Regions from separate parts of the Thalassobacillus hwangdonensis genome, predicted to be linked through region 1. Evidence: riboswitches for the same ligand, from Rfam matches in the RefSeq annotation. Region 1 holds a riboswitch; the other holds the start of a gene.

Region 1 (9,654 bases):
GATCGAAAATAAAATAGCCGAGCATATATCAAGTGCAGATAACGTGTACTCCTATCCCTCTAAACAAGACCTATTATTCGAACTTACCCTCCGTAAAAACATCATTGATAGTGCAAATCTCATGAATGAAAGTGAAGCGGGCTTCACAACGTTCCAGTATGCCCGCTGCAACCCTATGTATTGGATACTTACATCTGAAGGGGGATTCCGTTTGAGACCGGATGTTTCTCCTTCTGATGCGATCTCGGACATTTTTCAAAACAGTCCACAGTATGCCTTTGAATGTGCAACCGCCTGTGTGATCCTCATCTATCATGCTGTTCTGAAGAGTCTGGATCGTGCTCGCTTCGATTACTATTTTCGAGATTTGTATCTGTACAGCTGGCACACAGACACAGACCTTGGTCTCCAAACGTATTATGGTAATAAATACATTCCTGGTGATATCGTTTATTTTGCGAATCCGGACTTCAGCCCTGCGCTGCCATGGTTCAGAGGAGAGAATGCTGTAGCGATGACCGATGATAACTTCTTTGGCCATGGTCTTGGAATAAGGACGGCCGATGAGATGATCGAATTTTTGAATGAACAACGGTATGAAGGCAGTACAACGTCCGCTTATTTTACCAATTTAATTACCCATCCCTCTTTTCAGCAGTTGGCTCAGCTTTCTGTTAATCCATCGTATCGTTCAGGCTACAAAATTCAGGCTCCGGTTCTTCATCACAATCAGACGTCGATCTGTTATTTGCATTATCTCGCATTTCTTAAGCAATTCTTCCTTTCCTGACTGACAAGGCGTTCACCCATTTTCTCCCTGAAACGGTCCCATTTGATACTAGGTGAGTATAATGTAGTGAATATACACAAGAGAGGAAGGGGAGCACGACCATGTATGCAAATAATGCTGCGCCTGTAATGGGTGCCAACGTCAATGCATCGCCAGTAATGGGTGCGAATATGCCACCAAGGCCTATGTACACTGCACCAATGTATGGCTGCCGTAGACGAGGAAATGAAACGTTCGTATTAGTCGTAGTGCTGTTTATCTTGTTGATCATCATAGGTGCCTGCTACTGCTACTAAACGAATCAGACAGAGAGATAAAAAGGAATAGTAGGAAGGGGAACCTCGGTTAGCCGGGGTTCTTTTTGTTTTGTTCAAGGGACTTAGAAAAGGTTGTGTATTTTCAGAAAATTCCTAAAATGATGTTGACTTTAGCAAGTTTAAACGTTAAATTTAGAGATAATTACAACAATTTAATATGTCGTTCTATAAACGTTATATCTTAATAGCAAAGGATAGGGGGATTTTTTCAAAATGATTTTACACGAAATTGAAAGCGCTTCACCGGAAAAGATGAAGGACTTACAGTTGAACAGATTACAGGAAACAGTCCGGCGTGTGTATGAGCATGTGCCTTTTTTTAAGGAGAAATTTGATGAATCAGGGATAAAACCTGAGGATATAAAGTCATTGGATGACTTGAGGAAGCTGCCGTTTCTGGTCAAGCAGGACCTGAGGAATCATTATCCATTCGGTTTGTTTGCCGTCGACCGTAGCGAACTGGTGCGGATTCATGCATCTTCAGGCACGAGTGGGAAGCCGACGGTTGTTGGCTATACGAAGAATGATATTTGCATGTGGTCAGAGCTCGTTGCAAGGGCGATTTCAATTGCAGGTGGTAAGAAAGGCGAAGTCCTTCACAATGCATATGGGTATGGGTTGTTTACTGGCGGACTCGGTCTTCACTGTGGAAGTGAAGAACTTGGAATGGCAACGGTCCCTGTTTCAGGTGGAAATACGGACAGGCAGATCACATTGATCGAAGATTTCGAGCCGACCGTCATATGTGGCACGCCATCCTACTTGTTGAATATCGCTGAACATATGGAAAATGCGGGCAAGGACCCACGTAAAACTTCATTAAAGTATGGGGTTTTCGGTGCTGAACCGTGGTCGGAAGAAATGCGTCGTACCCTTGAAGAAAAATTCGACATAAAAGCATGTGACATATATGGCTTGAGTGAAGTATTAGGACCTGGAGTCGCCATGGAATGTCATGAAGCGCAGGATGGTTTACATATTGCAGAGGACCATTTCCTGGCTGAGGTCATTGATCCGGAAACGATGGAACCTGTTCCAGAGGGGCAGGATGGTGAGCTTGTGTTTACCAGTTTGACGAAGGAAGCATTTCCTGTCATCCGCTATCGGACTGGTGACATCGCTTCCCTAACGCGCGGAACGTGTAAATGTGGACGTACGACCATTAAAATGTCACGCGTAAAAGGACGAATTGACGATATGCTGATCATTCGCGGTGTCAACGTCTTCCCATCTGAAATCGAGCACTATCTGCTTACTGTAAAAGGAATTGTCCCACATTATCAGCTGCATCTATTGAAGAAAGGCAGCATGCAGCATGTGGAACTGCAGGTGGAAGTGGATGACGGATTCTATGCAACGATTCAAGAAGACCTTAACCACCCGGATGTGAAAGAGCTGGCGAAACATATTCAAAAGGTAATGAAAAATAATTGTTTAGTGTCTGTGGATGTTAAAGTGCTTGGACCAAAATCGGTTCCGCGATCACAAGGTAAGGCAGTCCGGATAGTGGACCGCACAAATGAAGCGCTCCAAGTTTAACTTGACAGGCTCGGTTTATATGAAAGGGGGATGTTGATGGGAGATTCGATGCAATTTTTGATTTCCGGATTAACAATCGGAAGTATATACGCAATAGTTGCGCTCGGTTTTGTCACCATCTACAGCGTAACCAAAGTTATTAATCTGGCTCAGGGTGAGTTCGTCATGCTTGGCGGGATGACGATGTATTCCTTATTGAACCTTGGGCTGCCATATTTGTTCGCGTTTTTATCGACGATAGCCATCGTGGTGGTGATCGGGTGGTTATTGGAACTGACGATTGTCAGAAAAGCGAAAGGTGCAGATGCACTTAGTTTGATCATCCTTACCATCGGTGCTGCAATCTTCATTCGCGGGATTGCCAGCATGGTATGGGGCAAGGATTCTGTGAAAGTTGCTTCCTTTGCGAGCGATGAACCTGTTTCAGTAATGGGAGCTTCGATCACCCCTCAGAGCATCTGGGTAATGGTGTTCATGCTGATCATCGTTGCGGGATTATTCCTGATGATTGAGAAGACGATGCTTGGTAAAGCTTTCCGTGCATGTTCGGTAAACCCGATGGCAGCAAAGCTGATGGCGATCAGCCCGAAGAAAATGTCTTCATTCTCGTTTGCCTTAAGTGCAGGTCTTGGCGCATTGGCCGGTCTGGTCATTGCTCCGATTATCTTCCCTGCCTATGACATGGGTGTCATGCTCGGAATCAAAGGCTTTTCCGCAACGATTCTTGGTGGACTTGGAAGTGCCCCTGGTGCTGTACTTGGTGGATTGCTTCTAGGAGTGATCGAATCACTTGGTGCCGGATTCATAAGTTCAGGGATGAAAGATGCAATCGCATTCGGTTTCGTATTGATGATTCTTTTGATTCGTCCGTATGGATTACTAGGCGAAAAGAATGTTGGAAAAGGAGGGCTGTAAGTGAAACGGATTGGTATGCAACAGATGAGCTGGAAAGGGGTAGCAGCATTCACTGTATTGATCATCATTCTACCCTTTCTGCTCTCCACTTCCTTGATGATCACAAAAGCGACATTCGCCGGTATCTATACGATCGTTGCCGTAGGTCTTGGTTTATTGATGGGATTTGCAGGACAAATTTCATTGGGGCAGGCAGCATTTTATGGGGTAGGCGCATATGCAACAGCTATTTTGACTGCTACATACGGATTGAGTCCATGGGTGTCACTGATCATAGCTATTGTCGTACCTGGCCTCATTGCATATGTTCTGGGACATACAATGGCAAGACTTCATGGGTATTACCTGGCGATGGCAACATTGGCATTCGGAATCGTCATCCATGTATTGCTGGTGGAATGGAAGGGCTTGACGAATGGAGCGTCCGGGTTTTACGGCATTCCAAAAATTGAGTTGTTCGGATTTACCTTCAGACAGGGAATCGGGTACTACTACCTTGTTTGGGCAATTGCTTTAGTCATTATCATCCTTTCCCTGAACATCATTCATTCGAGAGTGGGACGCGCATTGCGTTCGATTCACGATAGTGAAGTCGCTTCAAGCTCGATGGGAGTGGATACAGGGCGATATAAAATGCAGGTATTCATCATCAGTGCGATGTTCGCTGGAGTAGCGGGATGGTTGTTTGCACACATGTCCTACAGCATTTCACCTGGCTCATTCGGACTTGATGGTTCGATATTGTTTTTGACGATGGTTGTACTTGGTGGTGCTACTACAGTCTGGGGAGCGGTTTTCGGAGCATTGCTGATTACTGCAATCAGCTCGTTCGTCCAGACGTTAGGTTCACAAATCTCCTTTATTACGAGCGATTTTGAACATGTCCTGTATGGGTTGATTCTTATGCTGGTCGTAATCTTTCTTCCGCAGGGCCTTATTCCAGCTATTTCAGGCAAACTGAAACAGGTGTTTCATTCCTCGGCGAAGAAAAAATCGAATGTCAGTACTGTAAAGGGGGATCAGAGTGCCTAATCTACTGGAAGTGAAACAGGTAACAAAGAAGTTTGGTGGCGTGGTAGCCAACAAGGATATCACTTTTTCCTTTGAAGAAGGGAACGTTGTCGGTCTGATCGGACCGAACGGTGCTGGGAAGAGTACGTTGTTTAACATGGTATCTTCCATTTTCCCACCTACAGAAGGGGAAATCTGGTTTGATGGAAAACGGATTGATCGCCTCCCGTCCTACAAAATTGCTCCGTTGGGAATTGCTCGAACGTTTCAAAACCTGCAAGTATTCAAACGGATGACGGTTTTGGAAAACGTGATGGTCGGGTTACATACGAACTCGAAATCGGGGATCTTATCCGCTGCTTTCAAGCTTCCTGGTGCCAAAAAGGAAGAACAGAAGATGTATGAGCAGGCGTGGGAAGAGCTCAAATTCGTCGGTTTGGAAGATGTAGCAGACGTGGAAGCTGGCAATCTGCCTTTAGGAAAGCTACGGCTGTTGGAGCTGGCGAGAGCGCTTGCAACACGCCCGAAGCTACTGCTGCTGGATGAAATTGCAGCAGGATTGAACCATAACGAAACAGCTGCGATGAGTGATCTGATCCTCCAGGTGAGGAAACGCGGGGTTTCCATCTTTGTTGTCGAGCATGACATGGATCTTGTGATGCGTGTCAGTGATCAGATTGTCGTGTTGGACCAAGGGGAAAAAATAGCCCAGGGGACACCGAAGGAAGTTCAGAATGATCGTCGTGTGATCGAGGCTTATCTCGGAACCGAGGAAGAAGAGGAGGAGGTGAGCTTATGAGTGGGAAAATCCTGCAGGTAGAAGGCGTATCCTTCAGTTATGGTCCAATTCAGGCCCTTGATGATGTGAACCTGCATGTGGATCAAGGCGAAATTGTCGCCTTGTTAGGAGCGAATGGAGCAGGAAAGACTACGATGCTCAACAATATCGCCGGTCTCTTGCAACCGTCAAGCGGGAAGATATCCTACCGGGATAAGGATATTACGAGTTGGGAAGCGGAAAAAATCGTTCATGATCGCTTAATCCTCGTACCTGAGCATCGACAGGTTTTCAGTACGATGTCTGTGTTGGATAATCTACTGCTTGGTTCTTACCATCATTACAAAAAGACAGGCAAGAAAGAGGTCAACAAAGAGATTGATAAGGTATTCAACCTTTTTCCGATTTTAGAGGAGCGTAAGGAACAATTGGCAGGTACACTTTCAGGAGGACAACAGCAAATGCTAGCAATCGCAAGAGCAATCATGGCAAAACCGGACCTGTTATTACTGGATGAGCCGTCTCTTGGACTTGCGCCACTCATCGTCAAGGAAGTGTTGGATTATGTCCAGCAACTGAGAGATGCATTCGGAGTGACCATTCTGTTGATTGAACAAAATGTAAGCGCTTCATTGAAAATAGCTGATCGTGGTTATGTCATGTCTCACGGCACGATTGTCCAGGAAGGTCGAGCAAAGGATTTACTACATAATCCAGAAGTGAAAGAGATTTTCCTAGGTCACACTGTGAGTTGATTGAAAATAATTGAATGGGGGAGTAAGGATGAAAAAATGGCTTAGTCTGTTGTTGATGGTCATGGTAGCTGCAGTAATGACTGCTTGTAATGAAGAAGCTCAAGGGGATTCCGATGTGTATAAGATCGGGGCAATCTACTCAAAGACTGGACCAGGAAGTCCGCTTGGGGAACCGGAGTGGAATGCTACAAAGCTGCTTGAGAAGAAGATCAATGATGAAGGCGGAATCGATGGGAAGAAGGTAGAAATCATTCTGGCAGATGATGAATCGACGCCGGAAAAAGCAATGGAAGAAATGAACAGTATGATCCATGATGAAGATGTCCTGGCTGTCGTAGGATCGACGACTACTGGAGCAAGCCTGGCAATGAAAGGGATTGCAATGGACAATGAAGTACCACTGATCTCTGCAGGAGCTGCGGTAAGTATCGTGTCCCCTGTCGAAGAATCGAAATGGGTATTCAAAACACCTCACTCCGATGCACACGCTGTCGAGCGAATCTATATGCACCTGCAGAATGAAGGCATGAACAAGATTGCTGTTCTGGCAGATTCCAATGCTTTCGGAGCAAGTGGTGTCGAACAGCTGGAAGCACTTGCTGGCGACTATGGCATGGAGATCGTCATCAAAGAAAGCTATAATACGGACGATCCGGATATGAAAACGCAGCTGACGAAGATTGATAGTTCAGACGCACAGGCGATGGTTGTCTGGGGAACGAACCCAGGTCCTGCAATTATTGCAAAGAACAGTAAGGAGCTTGGCATGGACATTCCGTACATTGGAAGCCATGGTATTGCAAAACAGTCGTTTATCGACCTGGCTGGAGATGCAGCGGAAGGTGTGACGATACCTACAGGAAAACTGCTCTTCCCGACACAAATTCCAGAGGATGACGAGCAGTATGATGTCATTTCCAGTTTCTACGATGAGTACACTGCAGAATATGATAGTGAACCAACCAACTTCGGTTCTTATGGTTACGATAATTTGATGTTGGTTGTAGAAGCGCTTAAATCAGGTGCCACAGACCGCGAAGCTATTCGAGACTACTTGGAAAATGATGTAGATGGTTACGTAGGTGCTACTGGAATCTTCTCCTTCAGTGACAAAGATCATAATGGGCTGGAAGCAGACAGTATGGTACTTGCTGAAGTGAAAGATGGTAAATGGATGTTGAAAGAATAAAAGCCATTTAAGGGACATCATCGTGATGTCCCTTAACTATACACTTTAAGAAAAAACAGGAGGAATGAGGAATGAAGGAAGCAGTACTCGATCGTGTGAATGCAGATCCATATGCAAAGTTTCTTGGGATTTCCGTTGATCATGTAGGTGAAGGAGAAGCGAAGGCGTCGATGACGATTACTGAAAACCATATGAATTTTCACGGAGCTGCGAATGGAGGGGCCATTTTTTCGTTGGCTGATGTAGTATTTGCGATTGCAAGTAATTCGTACGGACAGACTGCCGTCGGAATCAACGTCAATATGAATTACATGCGTGCTGGGATGCTGGGGGACACAGTTACAGCGACCGCTACTGAGGAATCGAAGAATCCAAAGCTCGGACTGTACAGGATGATTGTCAAAAATCAGCATGGAGAACTGTTGGCGACAGCCGATGGGATGGTCTACCGTAAGAAAGAACAGTTTGCATAAGGATTTTACAGAATGTTTCTAAATGACTATGACAACCTCTGTTTCATTTGTTAAGATGAAGACGACCAAATAAAATTCAATACTTAATGATTTACTACTAGGGGTGCCCATGCATGGGCTGAGAGGAAGCGAATGAGCTTCCGACTCTTATGGACCTGATCTGGTTAATACCAGCGTAGGGAAGTAGTTGGACGAAAGTCTATTCACTTTTCCTATTTAGCCAGGTTCTAATACAGAACCTGGCTTTTTATTGTTTGGTCGACGGTCCAGATGCCATGCAGGCTCCTGAAAAGGGGGTGTTTAAAATAAATCGGACACGTTTATTGACGACGATGGCGGTGCTTGTAGCCCTCGGTACATTGGGGGCGCAGTTCCTTTGGTTTCCAGCAGGAATTGCGAAAGCTTACCCAGTCCAGCATGCGGTCAACGTAATAGCAGCCATTACCTTAGGACCGTTGCCTGCCGTCATCATTGCGTTCATGATCGGGCTCATTCGTAATCTGCTCGGACTTGGCTCGCTGCTTGCGTTTCCAGGCGGGATGATTGGTGCGTTTCTGGCAGGATTCCTGTATCAGAAGCTCGGTAAAAAGGGATGGGCTGCAGCTGGTGAAGTCTTTGGTACTGGTGTAGTTGGTGCACTATTCGCCGTGCCATATGCAAAAATTCTGATGGGGACCACATTCGGAGCGTTTTTCTTTATGCCATCATTCCTTGTGAGCAGTGTGACAGGGGCAATGCTTGGATGGCTGGTCCTATCCAGAGTAAAACAGGAACACTTACTTCATAACTATTAAACATCGAAACTACTAGGGGTGCTTTTCGAAGCTGAGATAAGGAGATTCCTTGATCCCTTGGAACCTGATCAGGATAATGCCTGCGTAAGGGAAGTAGTCGGGAGATACTCTTCTTTATTTCTCTACATTTTACTTTTCCTCAACGCAGCTTCCTGAAAAACATGAGGAGGCAAAAACGATGCGTTTCACTGAAATTCTTCGTAAAGAAAATGATGACCTTTTCCAACTGATTTTCAATCACCCATTTGTCGATGGAATCGGAAAGGGCGATGTACCGAAAGAAGCATTAACCCACTATATCAAAGCGGATTACGAATATTTGAATGCCTTCATGCATGTGTATGGACTGGCAATCGCAAAATCATCAGCGCGTGAAGACATAGCATATTTCAATGACCAGATCGGGTTTGTACTGAACAGTGAAATCCATCCGCACAACAATTTCTGCGAACAGATCGGTGTGAGCTATGAGGAGCTCCAAGGGTATCCCTTACCACCGACAGCAGACCATTACGTCAAGCACATGCTTTATCATGCGCATACCGGCAATCTCGGGGAAATTCTGGGTGCACTGTTGCCATGTCCCTGGACGTACTTGGAAATTGGAAAAGAATTGGTGGAGAAATATCGCCCGGATACGGCCCACCCGTTCAACGAGTGGATTCAATTTTATGCGGATCAGGAAGTCGAACAGGTGACAGACAAGCTTCGTGCACGATTGGACGAAGTGGCAGCTGAAGCTTCTGATAAAGAGCGGACTCGAATGAAAGATGCTTTCCGTAAGAGCTGTCAGCTGGAATTGGCTTTTTGGGAAATGGCCTATACGTGTGAACAGTGGCCGGCACATGAGGCGGTGATCAAATGAGTAGACGCATCCCCTGTTCGCTGACGATTGCCGGGACCGACCCGAGTGGTGGTGCTGGAATCCAGGCAGACCTTAAAACCTTTCAGGAATTGAAAAGCTACGGAATGTCCGTGATCACGTCCGTCGTTGCGCAAAACACAACAGGTGTCCAGGATATTCACCACCTTCCGATTGGAATGCTGGAGGCACAGTTGGATTCGATTCGTTCTGACATGCCTGTTCATGCAG
Region 2 (9,654 bases), on a different contig from region 1:
ACAGCTCTGAAATCTGCGTAGGTCATCCCTTTCGATGGACCGGCTGTTAAGACGAAGATCTGTTTTTGAACGACAGAATAACGGGATTTGTTCAAAAGGTAGGATAAAAGCGTGACATCATGCAGTGGAGCACCGTTTATTGTGGGAAGAATCGGTTTGTACTGTTTACTGTAGTAGGATAAAATCGGCTCGATGATGGAGGAAAAGGGAGTTGGGAATTGTTTTACATACTTGATGATTTCTTTGGATATGACGGCACGATTACTGATATTCAGTGGTACAAACGTAAGCTGCTGCCCATTTCTTGCAACGATTTCCGCAGCATCCGGATCGCCGTAAACGTTCGCTTCAGCCAGAGGAGTGGCGTTTCCTGGTACGAGGAATGCCCCTCCCATCACGATTATTTCATCAACATCTTGAAGGTTGTTGTTCGGCTGCAGAAAACACATCGCAAGTGTTGTCATGCGGGATAAATTAACGATCGTCAGGTCGTCTTTGTACGTGGAAATGATATCGAATATCGTTGGAAAAGGATACAGGAAAGAAGGACTCGGATAGAGGGGTTCTATTCCGCCGAGTCCCTTTTCACCGTGAATATTATAGAAGTACTCCGGTGGTGTTCCGGAGAGGGGGCCCGTTGCCCCGCTAATAAGCGGGATGTCCTTCCGATCAGCTAAGTTAAGTAGATAGGCTGCGTTTTTCAGTGCATCCACTTGGCTGACATTACCGTAGCCGCTTACGATACCGGTAATATTTATTTCTGGATGAAGTAAGGCATACATCAGTGCAAATGCATCATCCACACCTGGGTCTGCGAAAATCAAAACATTTTTCATCCATTCACCCCTATCTAGCTTTTTACTATCTTACAATTTCTGTTAAGTGTTTATTCTTACTGCACTTGTTTTTGTTGCCATGTACTCACAGATAAAATGTAGATAGTTTTCTTACACTTGTCAGGCTACTGAAACATCGAATTACAATTCTTCTAACCTGAAATTTTTAAAAATCATACAGTGGCAGGGGCGTTAACTACAAACAACAGAGGGTGGCGGGGAAACTGCGAGACTCCCATGGGAGAAGGGCCTAGGCGAGACCCCACAGGGAGTAAAACGACCGAGGAGGCTCGCCAGCTCCCCCATAGGAAAGCGAGTAGTTTCCCCGCCGCCCTTTTTCACTGAATTGGCAAGGACCCATAGAGCCAAAGAAAAAAAGCTTGAGCCCTGTATGAAAGAGCTCAAGCTTCTTATTAATTGTTTACGGTTTTCTTGAATTTCGGGTAACCGATAAAGATTGCAATCAAGCCGGAGATCGCAATGAGAATCGGATAGAAAGAGTAAGGGATGATTTCCACTGGTGAAATCTTCGCGAACTGAGCCGCTGCCAGTAACTGAGCTCCATATGGAATCAACCCTTGGACGCTGCAGGAGAAGATATCCAGCAGGCTTGCTGTTTTTCTGCGATCGATTCCATATTGATCAGAAACATTTCTTGCCAGTTGACCAGTCGTAATGATCGAAATCGTGTTATTCGCAGTAGACAGGTTCGTGGAACTCACTAAACCAGCAATACTTAGTTCGGCACCTTTTTTGGAACGGATCCGTTTCGTCATGACACTCAATAGGTACTCAAGTCCTCCATTATTCCGAAGCATCGCAACCATTCCGCCGATAAGCAACGTCAGGAAGATCAGTTCAGCCATACTGTTGATTCCATCTGTCATTGCTCCTGTAAAACCACTGATGCCGAAACTGCCATCCATTAGCCCGATGATTCCAGCGAGAAGGATACCACCAGCAAGCACCAGCATCACATTCAGACCTGCAATGGCAAATCCCAGCACTCCGAGGTAAGGGAGGATCTTGTACCATACAAAGGATTCTGCTTCTACTGAACCAGTACTTCCAAAAGTGAATACTACAAGCAGGACGGCTGTCACGATAGCTGCTGGAAGGACGATGAAGAAGTTGACTTTGAACTTGTCCTTCATTTCCGTTTTCTGTGTCCGGACAGCTGCAATCGTTGTATCCGATATGATCGAAAGGTTGTCCCCGAACATTGCACCTCCGACGACAGCTGCCATGGAAAGGGCTAGTGAAATTTCTGTTTCACCACTGATTCCTACTCCGATTGGAGCCAGTGCAGCAATCGTACCGGTGGAAGTACCCATCGAAATCGACACAAACCCTCCGATGATGAACAACCCGGCAATGATAAGACCTTGTGGCAGCACACTCAACGCCAAATTGACTGTTGATTCGACTGCTCCCATTTGGGTGGCCACTTCCGAGAATGCACCTGCAAGAATAAAGATGAACACCATGATCATGATATCCGGGTGGCCAGCGCCTTTAGCGAATTCCTCTACCTTTTCCATCAACGGTTTCTTTCTATTTTGGGCTAATGAAAAACCGGCAGCTAACAGAGCTGCTACAAGTATCGGCATTTTATAAAAATCTCCAGTAAGAATACCAGAGCCTAAGAATAATGCTAAGAACAAAATAAATGGCAAAAATGCACGCTTATTCCTGTTGTTCGATTGCATCGTAAACCTCCATTCATGATGAGTATAAGTCCTCCATATACTTTAGCGATGCAACGTACTAGTGTCAAATCACAACCCTCCAATGAAATATGATAAGATAATAGAATCATCAAGTTTCCAGAAGGAGGATATCATGAGACGTATTCTTAGTATGATGGTACTGATTCTATCGTTTTTCTTATTAGTTGCATGTCAGGAGGAAGAAAAAGAAGTGACTCCTGAGGAAAGGTTTTCCGAATATACTTCTCTCTGGGAAGAGCAGAAGTTCGAAGACATGTATGAAATGATCAGCAACAATGCCAGAGAAACATATGGTAAAGAAGAAGCTGTTACATATTTTCAAAAAGTCTATGATGATTTTAAGATCACCGATGTAAAGGTGTCCTTTGATGACACACCACCCGAAGAAGAAAGGGAAGAAGATGTAAAGGAAGTTCGTATTCCTTTCCAGGTGGAAATGAATTCGATGGCTGGTAAGATAACATTTGATTATGAAGCTGCAATGGTCAAGCAGCCAATTGATGAAGAAAGTGAAGAAATGACTTGGAATGTAACATGGGATCGGGGATATATCTTCCCGCAGATCGCTAATGGAGAAAAGCTTGGTTTGAATAAGGTGGACCCAGTCAGGGGAGAAATTTTCGATAAGAATGGAAATGGACTTGCCATCAATGAAGACTTTTATAGTGTCGGTGTCGTACCTGAAAGGTTCACTGATGAGGAGAAGGAAAAAGAAGAAATCGCATCTGTCCTGGGACTGAGTGTGGAACAGATTGACAAGGCATTGAATGCGGGCTGGGTGCAGCCTCACCTGTTGGTACCATTAAGGAATGTCCACCCTTCAGAGGAAGAGTTGCTGAATGATGCTAAAGAAATCGCACCAATTGATTGGAAAAAAGAGCCGAATATTCGCTATTATCCCTTAGGAAAAGCAGCGGCACACCTGATCGGTTATGTTGCACCGATTACGGCTGAAGATCTTGATAATATGGATGAAGAAACGGCGGTGAATTATCACGCGAACAGTAAGATCGGTGCAAGAGGCGTGGAACAACTTTATGAAGAAAAGCTCCATGGTGCACCTGGATACACGATCTATGCAGAACGTGAGACGGAAAGTGAAGAGGAAAAGACCAGTAAAGTGACTATAGCTGAAAAACCAGTCACCAATGGAGAAGATGTCACCCTTACCATTGATACGACTATTCAAAATGAGCTGTATGCATCGTTGAAAGGAGATACCGGACATGCAGCTGCCATTAATCCTCAGACCGGTGAAACGAAGGCGCTCGTAAGTACGCCTGCTTTCGATCCGAATAAAGCGGCACAGAACGTCGAAATGCCTACAAATGAAAACAATTTGAATCGGTTTGCTGCTACCTACGCACCTGGATCGACTTTAAAGCCGATCAGTGCAGCGATTCTGCTCTCAAATGGAGCAATCAAACCTGAGGAGACGATGACGATTGAAGGCTCAACTTGGAAAAAAGATGAGTCATGGGGCGGTAATTCGGTTACACGTGTCCACGGCTTAGATGGTGAAGTGGACGTGAAAACGGCTTTAATCCGCTCGGATAACATCTTTTTCGCACGGGCAGCACTAAGGATGGAAGGTTCAGAGCTTGTAAATGCGTATAAAAGGTTCGGTTTCACAGAAACTCCTTCAAAAGGTTATCCGGTAGAAGCTTCCCAGGTGTCCAGCAACAATGAATTGACAAGTGAAGTGCTTCAGGCGGATACATCCTATGGTCAAGGTGAACTGGAAATGTCGTCACTTCATCTGGCTGCGAGCTATACACCATTATTCAATGAAGGTAATATACTGGAGCCTGTCCTGTTATCCGGTGAAAGCACTCCTGCAATATGGAAAGAGAATGCAATGAATACAGAGTATTCGGACTTAATCCGCCAAGCTTTAGATGGAGTGGTCAATGATTCTGCAGGCACAGCAGGAGACGCAGCAGAAGCCGATATTCGATTGTCAGGCAAAACAGGTACAGCCGAATTGAAAACTTCAAAAGATGATGAAGATGGAAAAGAGAATGGCTGGTTCGTAGGGTATCCAACTGAATCACCTGAGCTGCTCATTGCCATGATGGTGGAAGATGTGAAAGACAGAGGCCAGAGCAGCTTTGTAGTAGAGAAGGTTGCCGAAGTATTCAATCAGCTTTATTAATCAACGTTGATTAGGTTCTGTGATTTGTTATAATAGATATAAGCAAAAAAAGCATAGGTTTCAAAGCCCTCAAGGGGAGCCTTTAATGGCTGAGAGTGGACATCCGTTCAGACCCTTCGAACCTGTTAGTTAATTCTAGCGTAGGAATGGTGGCTTTTTTGATGGTGCAATGCATTTACGGGACCCGTCCATCAGGAAGCTTCCCCTTGGCATTGCTTTTTTTGTTGCCAAAAATTAAGGGGAGTGGGAACAAATGAGAAATAAGCGAGTACTATTCATGGTGGAGGTTGCCATCTTTGCAGCGATGGCGACGATGCTGGACTTGATTCCAGCGGTGAAACTGCCTCAAGGAGGATCGATCTCCTTTGCGATGATCCCGATTTTCCTCGTCGCGTTCCGATGGGGAATTAAAGGTGGATTGCTTTCCGGTTTCTTATACGGCTTGTTCCAAGTATTGACCGGAGGACAGATCTATACGCCGCTTCAAGGGCTCATCGATTATGGTTTTGCCTTTACGGTACTAGGCTTGGCTGGTCTATTTGCAGCAGGTGTGCGTAATGCATTGCGCGAGAAGAAAATGAAAAAGTTCTGGACATATGTTTCATTGGGGATTTTTGTAGGCAGTACGTTCCGGTTTCTTGCTCACTATATTGCAGGAATCGTATTTTTTGCAGAGTATGCAGAAGGACCTGTCTGGATCTATTCTCTTGTCTACAATGGATCCTACATGCTTCCATCTGCCATCATCTGTGCGATCGGACTTGGCTTCCTGTTTGCCAAGCAGCCAAGGATCTTATTGAATAACGATAACGTTTCAACCTATACGAATACGAATGAAGTAAGAAATCAGGCATAAGCTTACGATCAAGCCTTCTCACCCTTGGTGAGGAGGCTTTTGTGTTAGTGTAGATAAAAAGAAGTCGAAAGGAAGGAGCCTGTCGATGATCGAACTTGTCGGTGAATGTGAGCGATGTGGGAACAATGTATATTGCCGGGATGGCTTCTTGGATGGAGAACATGTTGATGGGAAACTCTTATGCAATTCATGTGCTTCGTCTGAGGAATAATTACCCATGTTTGAATCTCCATTTATTGGTGTAAATAGAAGGTAGATATAATACGAAAATGGGGGCGGAATGTTTGGGGCGGATACGCAGGTTTTTTAAGAAGAAGAAAGTATGGGTACTTATCGCATTCATGATTTACTTAGGAGTTGTCATTGCATATCATACAGCATTCAAACCGTTACCGGATGGGATTTCCTATGAAGGCGAAGTTCATGAGCTGAATGATATCGAGTTCTTTTATGATCTGACATACGAAAATGCGGCTGGTGAGCATGTCCAGGAGCGACAGGTGTTCCAGGAATTGTACAGGACGATCGGGGAAGCGGAGGAATTCATCGTAGCAGATATGTTTTTGTTCAATGGATATACCGATGGGAAATATAATTTCCCCGAAATATCTGAAAATCTTACAAATGCTATCATAGCACAGAAAGAGAAGCATCCGGATTTGAAGGCCGTGTTCATCACGGACCCGGTAAATACGGTGTATCACTCTTATGAATCGAAAGCGATCGATCGACTGCGTGATAATGGGGTCGATGTTGTCATTACGGATCTGAATGAGCTGCGCGACTCGAATCCTCTATATTCATCACTGTGGCGTACATTCATCCAATGGTTCGGTCAGGAGGGTGACGGATGGATTGCCAATCCTTTCGCTAAAAATGCCCCCGATGTCACATTGCGGTCTTATATGAAATTGATGAATATCAAAGCGAATCACCGTAAAGTATTGGTAACGGAAGACGCTGCGATCGTTCAGACGGCTAACCCGCACAATGCGAGTGGTTTCCATGAAAACGTTTCGTTCAAAGTGACAGGACCGATCATCAAGGACATTCTGGAAGCAGAAAAAGCGGTTGTTGATTACTCAGGCGAAGCGGACTTTCCTGATATTGATGAACTCGAGTTCGAAGAGACTTCCGGACCTTTAAAGGCACAATTCCTTACAGAAGGTAAAATCTATGATGGGGTGATTGAAACCCTTGAGAATGTAAAAGAAGAGGACACCGTCTGGCTTGGAATGTATTACCTTGCCGATCGGACAGTGATTGAATTATTGAAGGATGCAGCTAAACGGGGAGCTACAGTCAATATCGTGATGGACCCGAATAAAACAGCCTTTGGCCATGAGAAGACAGGGCTGCCGAACTTGCCTGTTGCAAGTGAACTGAATGACCTGGACAGTGAGAATATGAATCTCAGGTGGTACGATGTCAATATCGAACAATTCCACACCAAATTGTTATATGTTGATAAGCCGGAAGAAGATGTGATTATTGGCGGATCCGCCAACTATACGAACCGGAATCTGGACGATCTGAATTTGGAAGCGGATGTGAAAATAACCGGACCATCTGAAGAAGAAGTATTCCAGGAGGTCAACGCTTATTTCAACAGGATCTGGTCGAATGAAGACGGTCACTACACTGCCGACTATCATGAATATCAGGATAACCTTACGTTCCTTAGAAATGCGACATATCGAATTCAGAAGCTGTTCTGGTTCACCACTTATTGATTTTAATGCTGGTGCTTGATCTGGGCTCTGGTGTTTATGGGCGAAATCTCAGGTTTGTGAGCGGTTTTGAGGTGTTTATGAGCGATATTTCGAATTTGTGAGCGGAATTTCTGATTTATGAGCGAAAATCTAGATTTACGGGCGAACCTCAATTTCCCGCCCTGGAACCTAGTCTAAATAAAGAGACCCGATCAGAATCTGATCGGGTCTTTCACTTATGCAAATAAACGGCTAGCTTTATCATCTGTTACGATCAATAGTACTTTTCCTTCGTCCATATCTTCTTCGTATGTTTCTGCTTCATGCTCGGAGAATCCGATTTCCTGAAGTTTCGTCCTCAATTCATCACCTTTTTTACTGAACAGGTTTCCGACTGCGCTCTTGAAGTCCTGCTCGGAAAAACCGATTGTATTTGCGCCCGCGTTTTTAGCTATCCTTTCTGTACGATCATCATCATGGGACAGCACATAGACATGGTTTTTATCTATGCCTTCCTCTTTAATTTTCTTTACGTCTTCCATCAATTTTTCATCATTTGTGTATTCTCTTAAAAAAGGCTTCATTTCCTAACATCCTTTCTAGGTTTGTTTTCATAGACAAGATTCCCATAATGGAAAAAATAAAACATTTGAAGTGGTGACAGTAAAAAGGGAAATTCCACGGACTTGCAGAATAGATTTAAAAAGGAGTCATTCAAAAGTCTCAACAAAAAATAAATGAGGTGAGTATATGTTTAAGAAAATGATGGCAAGTATGGGGGTAGGCGCAGCAAAGGTGGACCTACAGCTGGAGAAAGATCAATTCCTTCCTGGAGAAGAAGTGAGCGGACGCATCGTAATCACTGGAGGGAACGTCGAGCAGCAGATTGACGGCATCCGTGTATTTTTGATGACGGAGGCTGTACGTGAGGTAAACGACCGGAAAGTGAAAGAACGAGTGGAACTGAAGAGGTACCATGTTGCTCAGAACATTACTATCGGTGAGCAGGAAGAGAAGGTAGTACCTTTTTCCGTCATTCTCCCATACCAAACCCCTGTTACGATGAATCGGATTCCTGTCTGGTTCGAAACAGGACTGGATATCCCGAGAGGCCTTGATCCGAATGATCGAGATCCCATCTCGGTATCTGCGCATCCTTATGTTTTGAATGTGTTGGACGCAGTAGAGAAAGAGCTCGGATTCCAGATGCGTAAAGTGGAAATGGAATATTCCAAGCGTTTAGGATACGTGCAGGAATTTGAATTTTACCCTGGTGGAGAATTCCGTGGTCATTTAGATGAGCTGGAGTTGATTTTCAACTTCACTGGCGACGGGCTGGATCTGTTTATGCAGGTCGATCGTAAAGTACGTGGCCTGGGGAGTTTATTTGCTGAAGCGCTGGAAATGGATGAGAGCAATGTAAGACTGCATCTGACAGAAGCGGACCTGAAAGAAGGACCGAAAGCATTGGCAAGAAGACTTGGAGAGTTGATCCGACAGCATATTTAAGCGGTTTTTGTAAAGTACCTGACTGACAATCAGGTGCTTTTTTTATGGATAAGGTTGACAAGACCATCTAATTTGAATAATATCTAATTAGATTAATATCTAATAAAAAAGGGGGAACAACATGCAACTTGAAAAAGTAGTAGCATTCCACAAAGCCTTAGGCGACCCGACAAGGATAAGAATCATCATTTTACTGAAAAGTGGTCCTCTGCACGGGCAGGCGATTGCTAATAAACTTGGATTGCGTCCGCCTACGATCACCCATCATATAGCTAAATTGAAGGATACGGGAATCATCTATGCACGGAGAGAGAAGAACACCATCTATTTCCATTTGGATCAGAAAAAATTAGAGTTTCACGCACAAGCAATTTTGAGATTGGGAGGGGAAGATCCAGTGAAAAAAGAAGAACTTGCAGTAACAGAAAAAGAAAAGCTTACGATCGTAAAGAATTTTGTATCTGCTCAAGGGGAGCTGAAACAGATTCCAAGTCAACTGAAGAAGAAGTTGGTTGTACTCGCATATTTCGTTCGGGGATTCGAGCATGGGAAGGTATATGAGGAGAAAGAAGTGAATGAGTATATCAAAAAGTTCCACCCGGATTATGCGACGATAAGACGGGAATGGATCATGCAGCAATTCATGTACAGGAAGAACAATCAATATGAATTGAATCCGAAAGAAATGTGGCCGGTGGTATTTTAATCATCCGAATAAAAAAAGGTAACAGAATCATACGTTACCTTTTAATTTTGCCTACTAATTAGATAAATATTTAATTAGATAATCATGAAATAAGGTGTTTGAGTATATGTTTTCAACCGACGCATATAAACGATTATTCTTTTCAGGTGT

What was found. Region 1 has a riboswitch for thiamine pyrophosphate ahead of thiW (energy coupling factor transporter S component ThiW). Riboswitches for the same ligand answer to the same signal wherever they lie in the genome.
Region 2: linked by a shared signal. The riboswitch ahead of thiT (energy-coupled thiamine transporter ThiT) and the one ahead of thiW (energy coupling factor transporter S component ThiW) in region 1 are both predicted to bind thiamine pyrophosphate.

Annotation. Positions count from the first base shown of each region.
Region 1 is NZ_JBHTKL010000006.1:104,177-113,830, reverse strand. Features, by position in the region: gene ACFQ2J_RS16040 (protein-glutamine gamma-glutamyltransferase) at 1-790, shown strand, start outside; gene ACFQ2J_RS16035 (YjcZ family sporulation protein) at 892-1,086, shown strand; gene ACFQ2J_RS16030 (phenylacetate--CoA ligase family protein) at 1,321-2,646, shown strand; gene ACFQ2J_RS16025 (branched-chain amino acid ABC transporter permease) at 2,683-3,561, shown strand; gene ACFQ2J_RS16020 (branched-chain amino acid ABC transporter permease) at 3,562-4,593, shown strand; gene ACFQ2J_RS16015 (ABC transporter ATP-binding protein) at 4,586-5,371, shown strand; gene ACFQ2J_RS16010 (ABC transporter ATP-binding protein) at 5,368-6,105, shown strand; gene ACFQ2J_RS16005 (ABC transporter substrate-binding protein) at 6,134-7,294, shown strand; gene ACFQ2J_RS16000 (hotdog fold thioesterase) at 7,366-7,767, shown strand; TPP riboswitch at 7,857-7,966, shown strand; gene thiW (energy coupling factor transporter S component ThiW) at 8,073-8,561, shown strand; TPP riboswitch at 8,566-8,670, shown strand; gene tenA (thiaminase II) at 8,740-9,426, shown strand; gene thiD (bifunctional hydroxymethylpyrimidine kinase/phosphomethylpyrimidine kinase) at 9,423-9,654, shown strand, end outside.
Region 2 is NZ_JBHTKL010000001.1:325,302-334,955, forward strand. Features, by position in the region: gene ACFQ2J_RS01765 (nucleoside hydrolase) at 1-836, opposite strand, end outside; gene ACFQ2J_RS01770 (Na+/H+ antiporter NhaC family protein) at 1,250-2,545, opposite strand; gene ACFQ2J_RS01775 (penicillin-binding transpeptidase domain-containing protein) at 2,679-4,721, shown strand; TPP riboswitch at 4,784-4,885, shown strand; gene thiT (energy-coupled thiamine transporter ThiT) at 4,975-5,577, shown strand; gene ACFQ2J_RS01785 (phospholipase D family protein) at 5,862-7,310, shown strand; gene ACFQ2J_RS01790 (general stress protein) at 7,526-7,873, opposite strand; gene ACFQ2J_RS01795 (sporulation protein) at 8,040-8,798, shown strand; gene ACFQ2J_RS01800 (DUF2087 domain-containing protein) at 8,920-9,504, shown strand; gene ACFQ2J_RS01805 (MFS transporter) at 9,611-9,654, shown strand, end outside.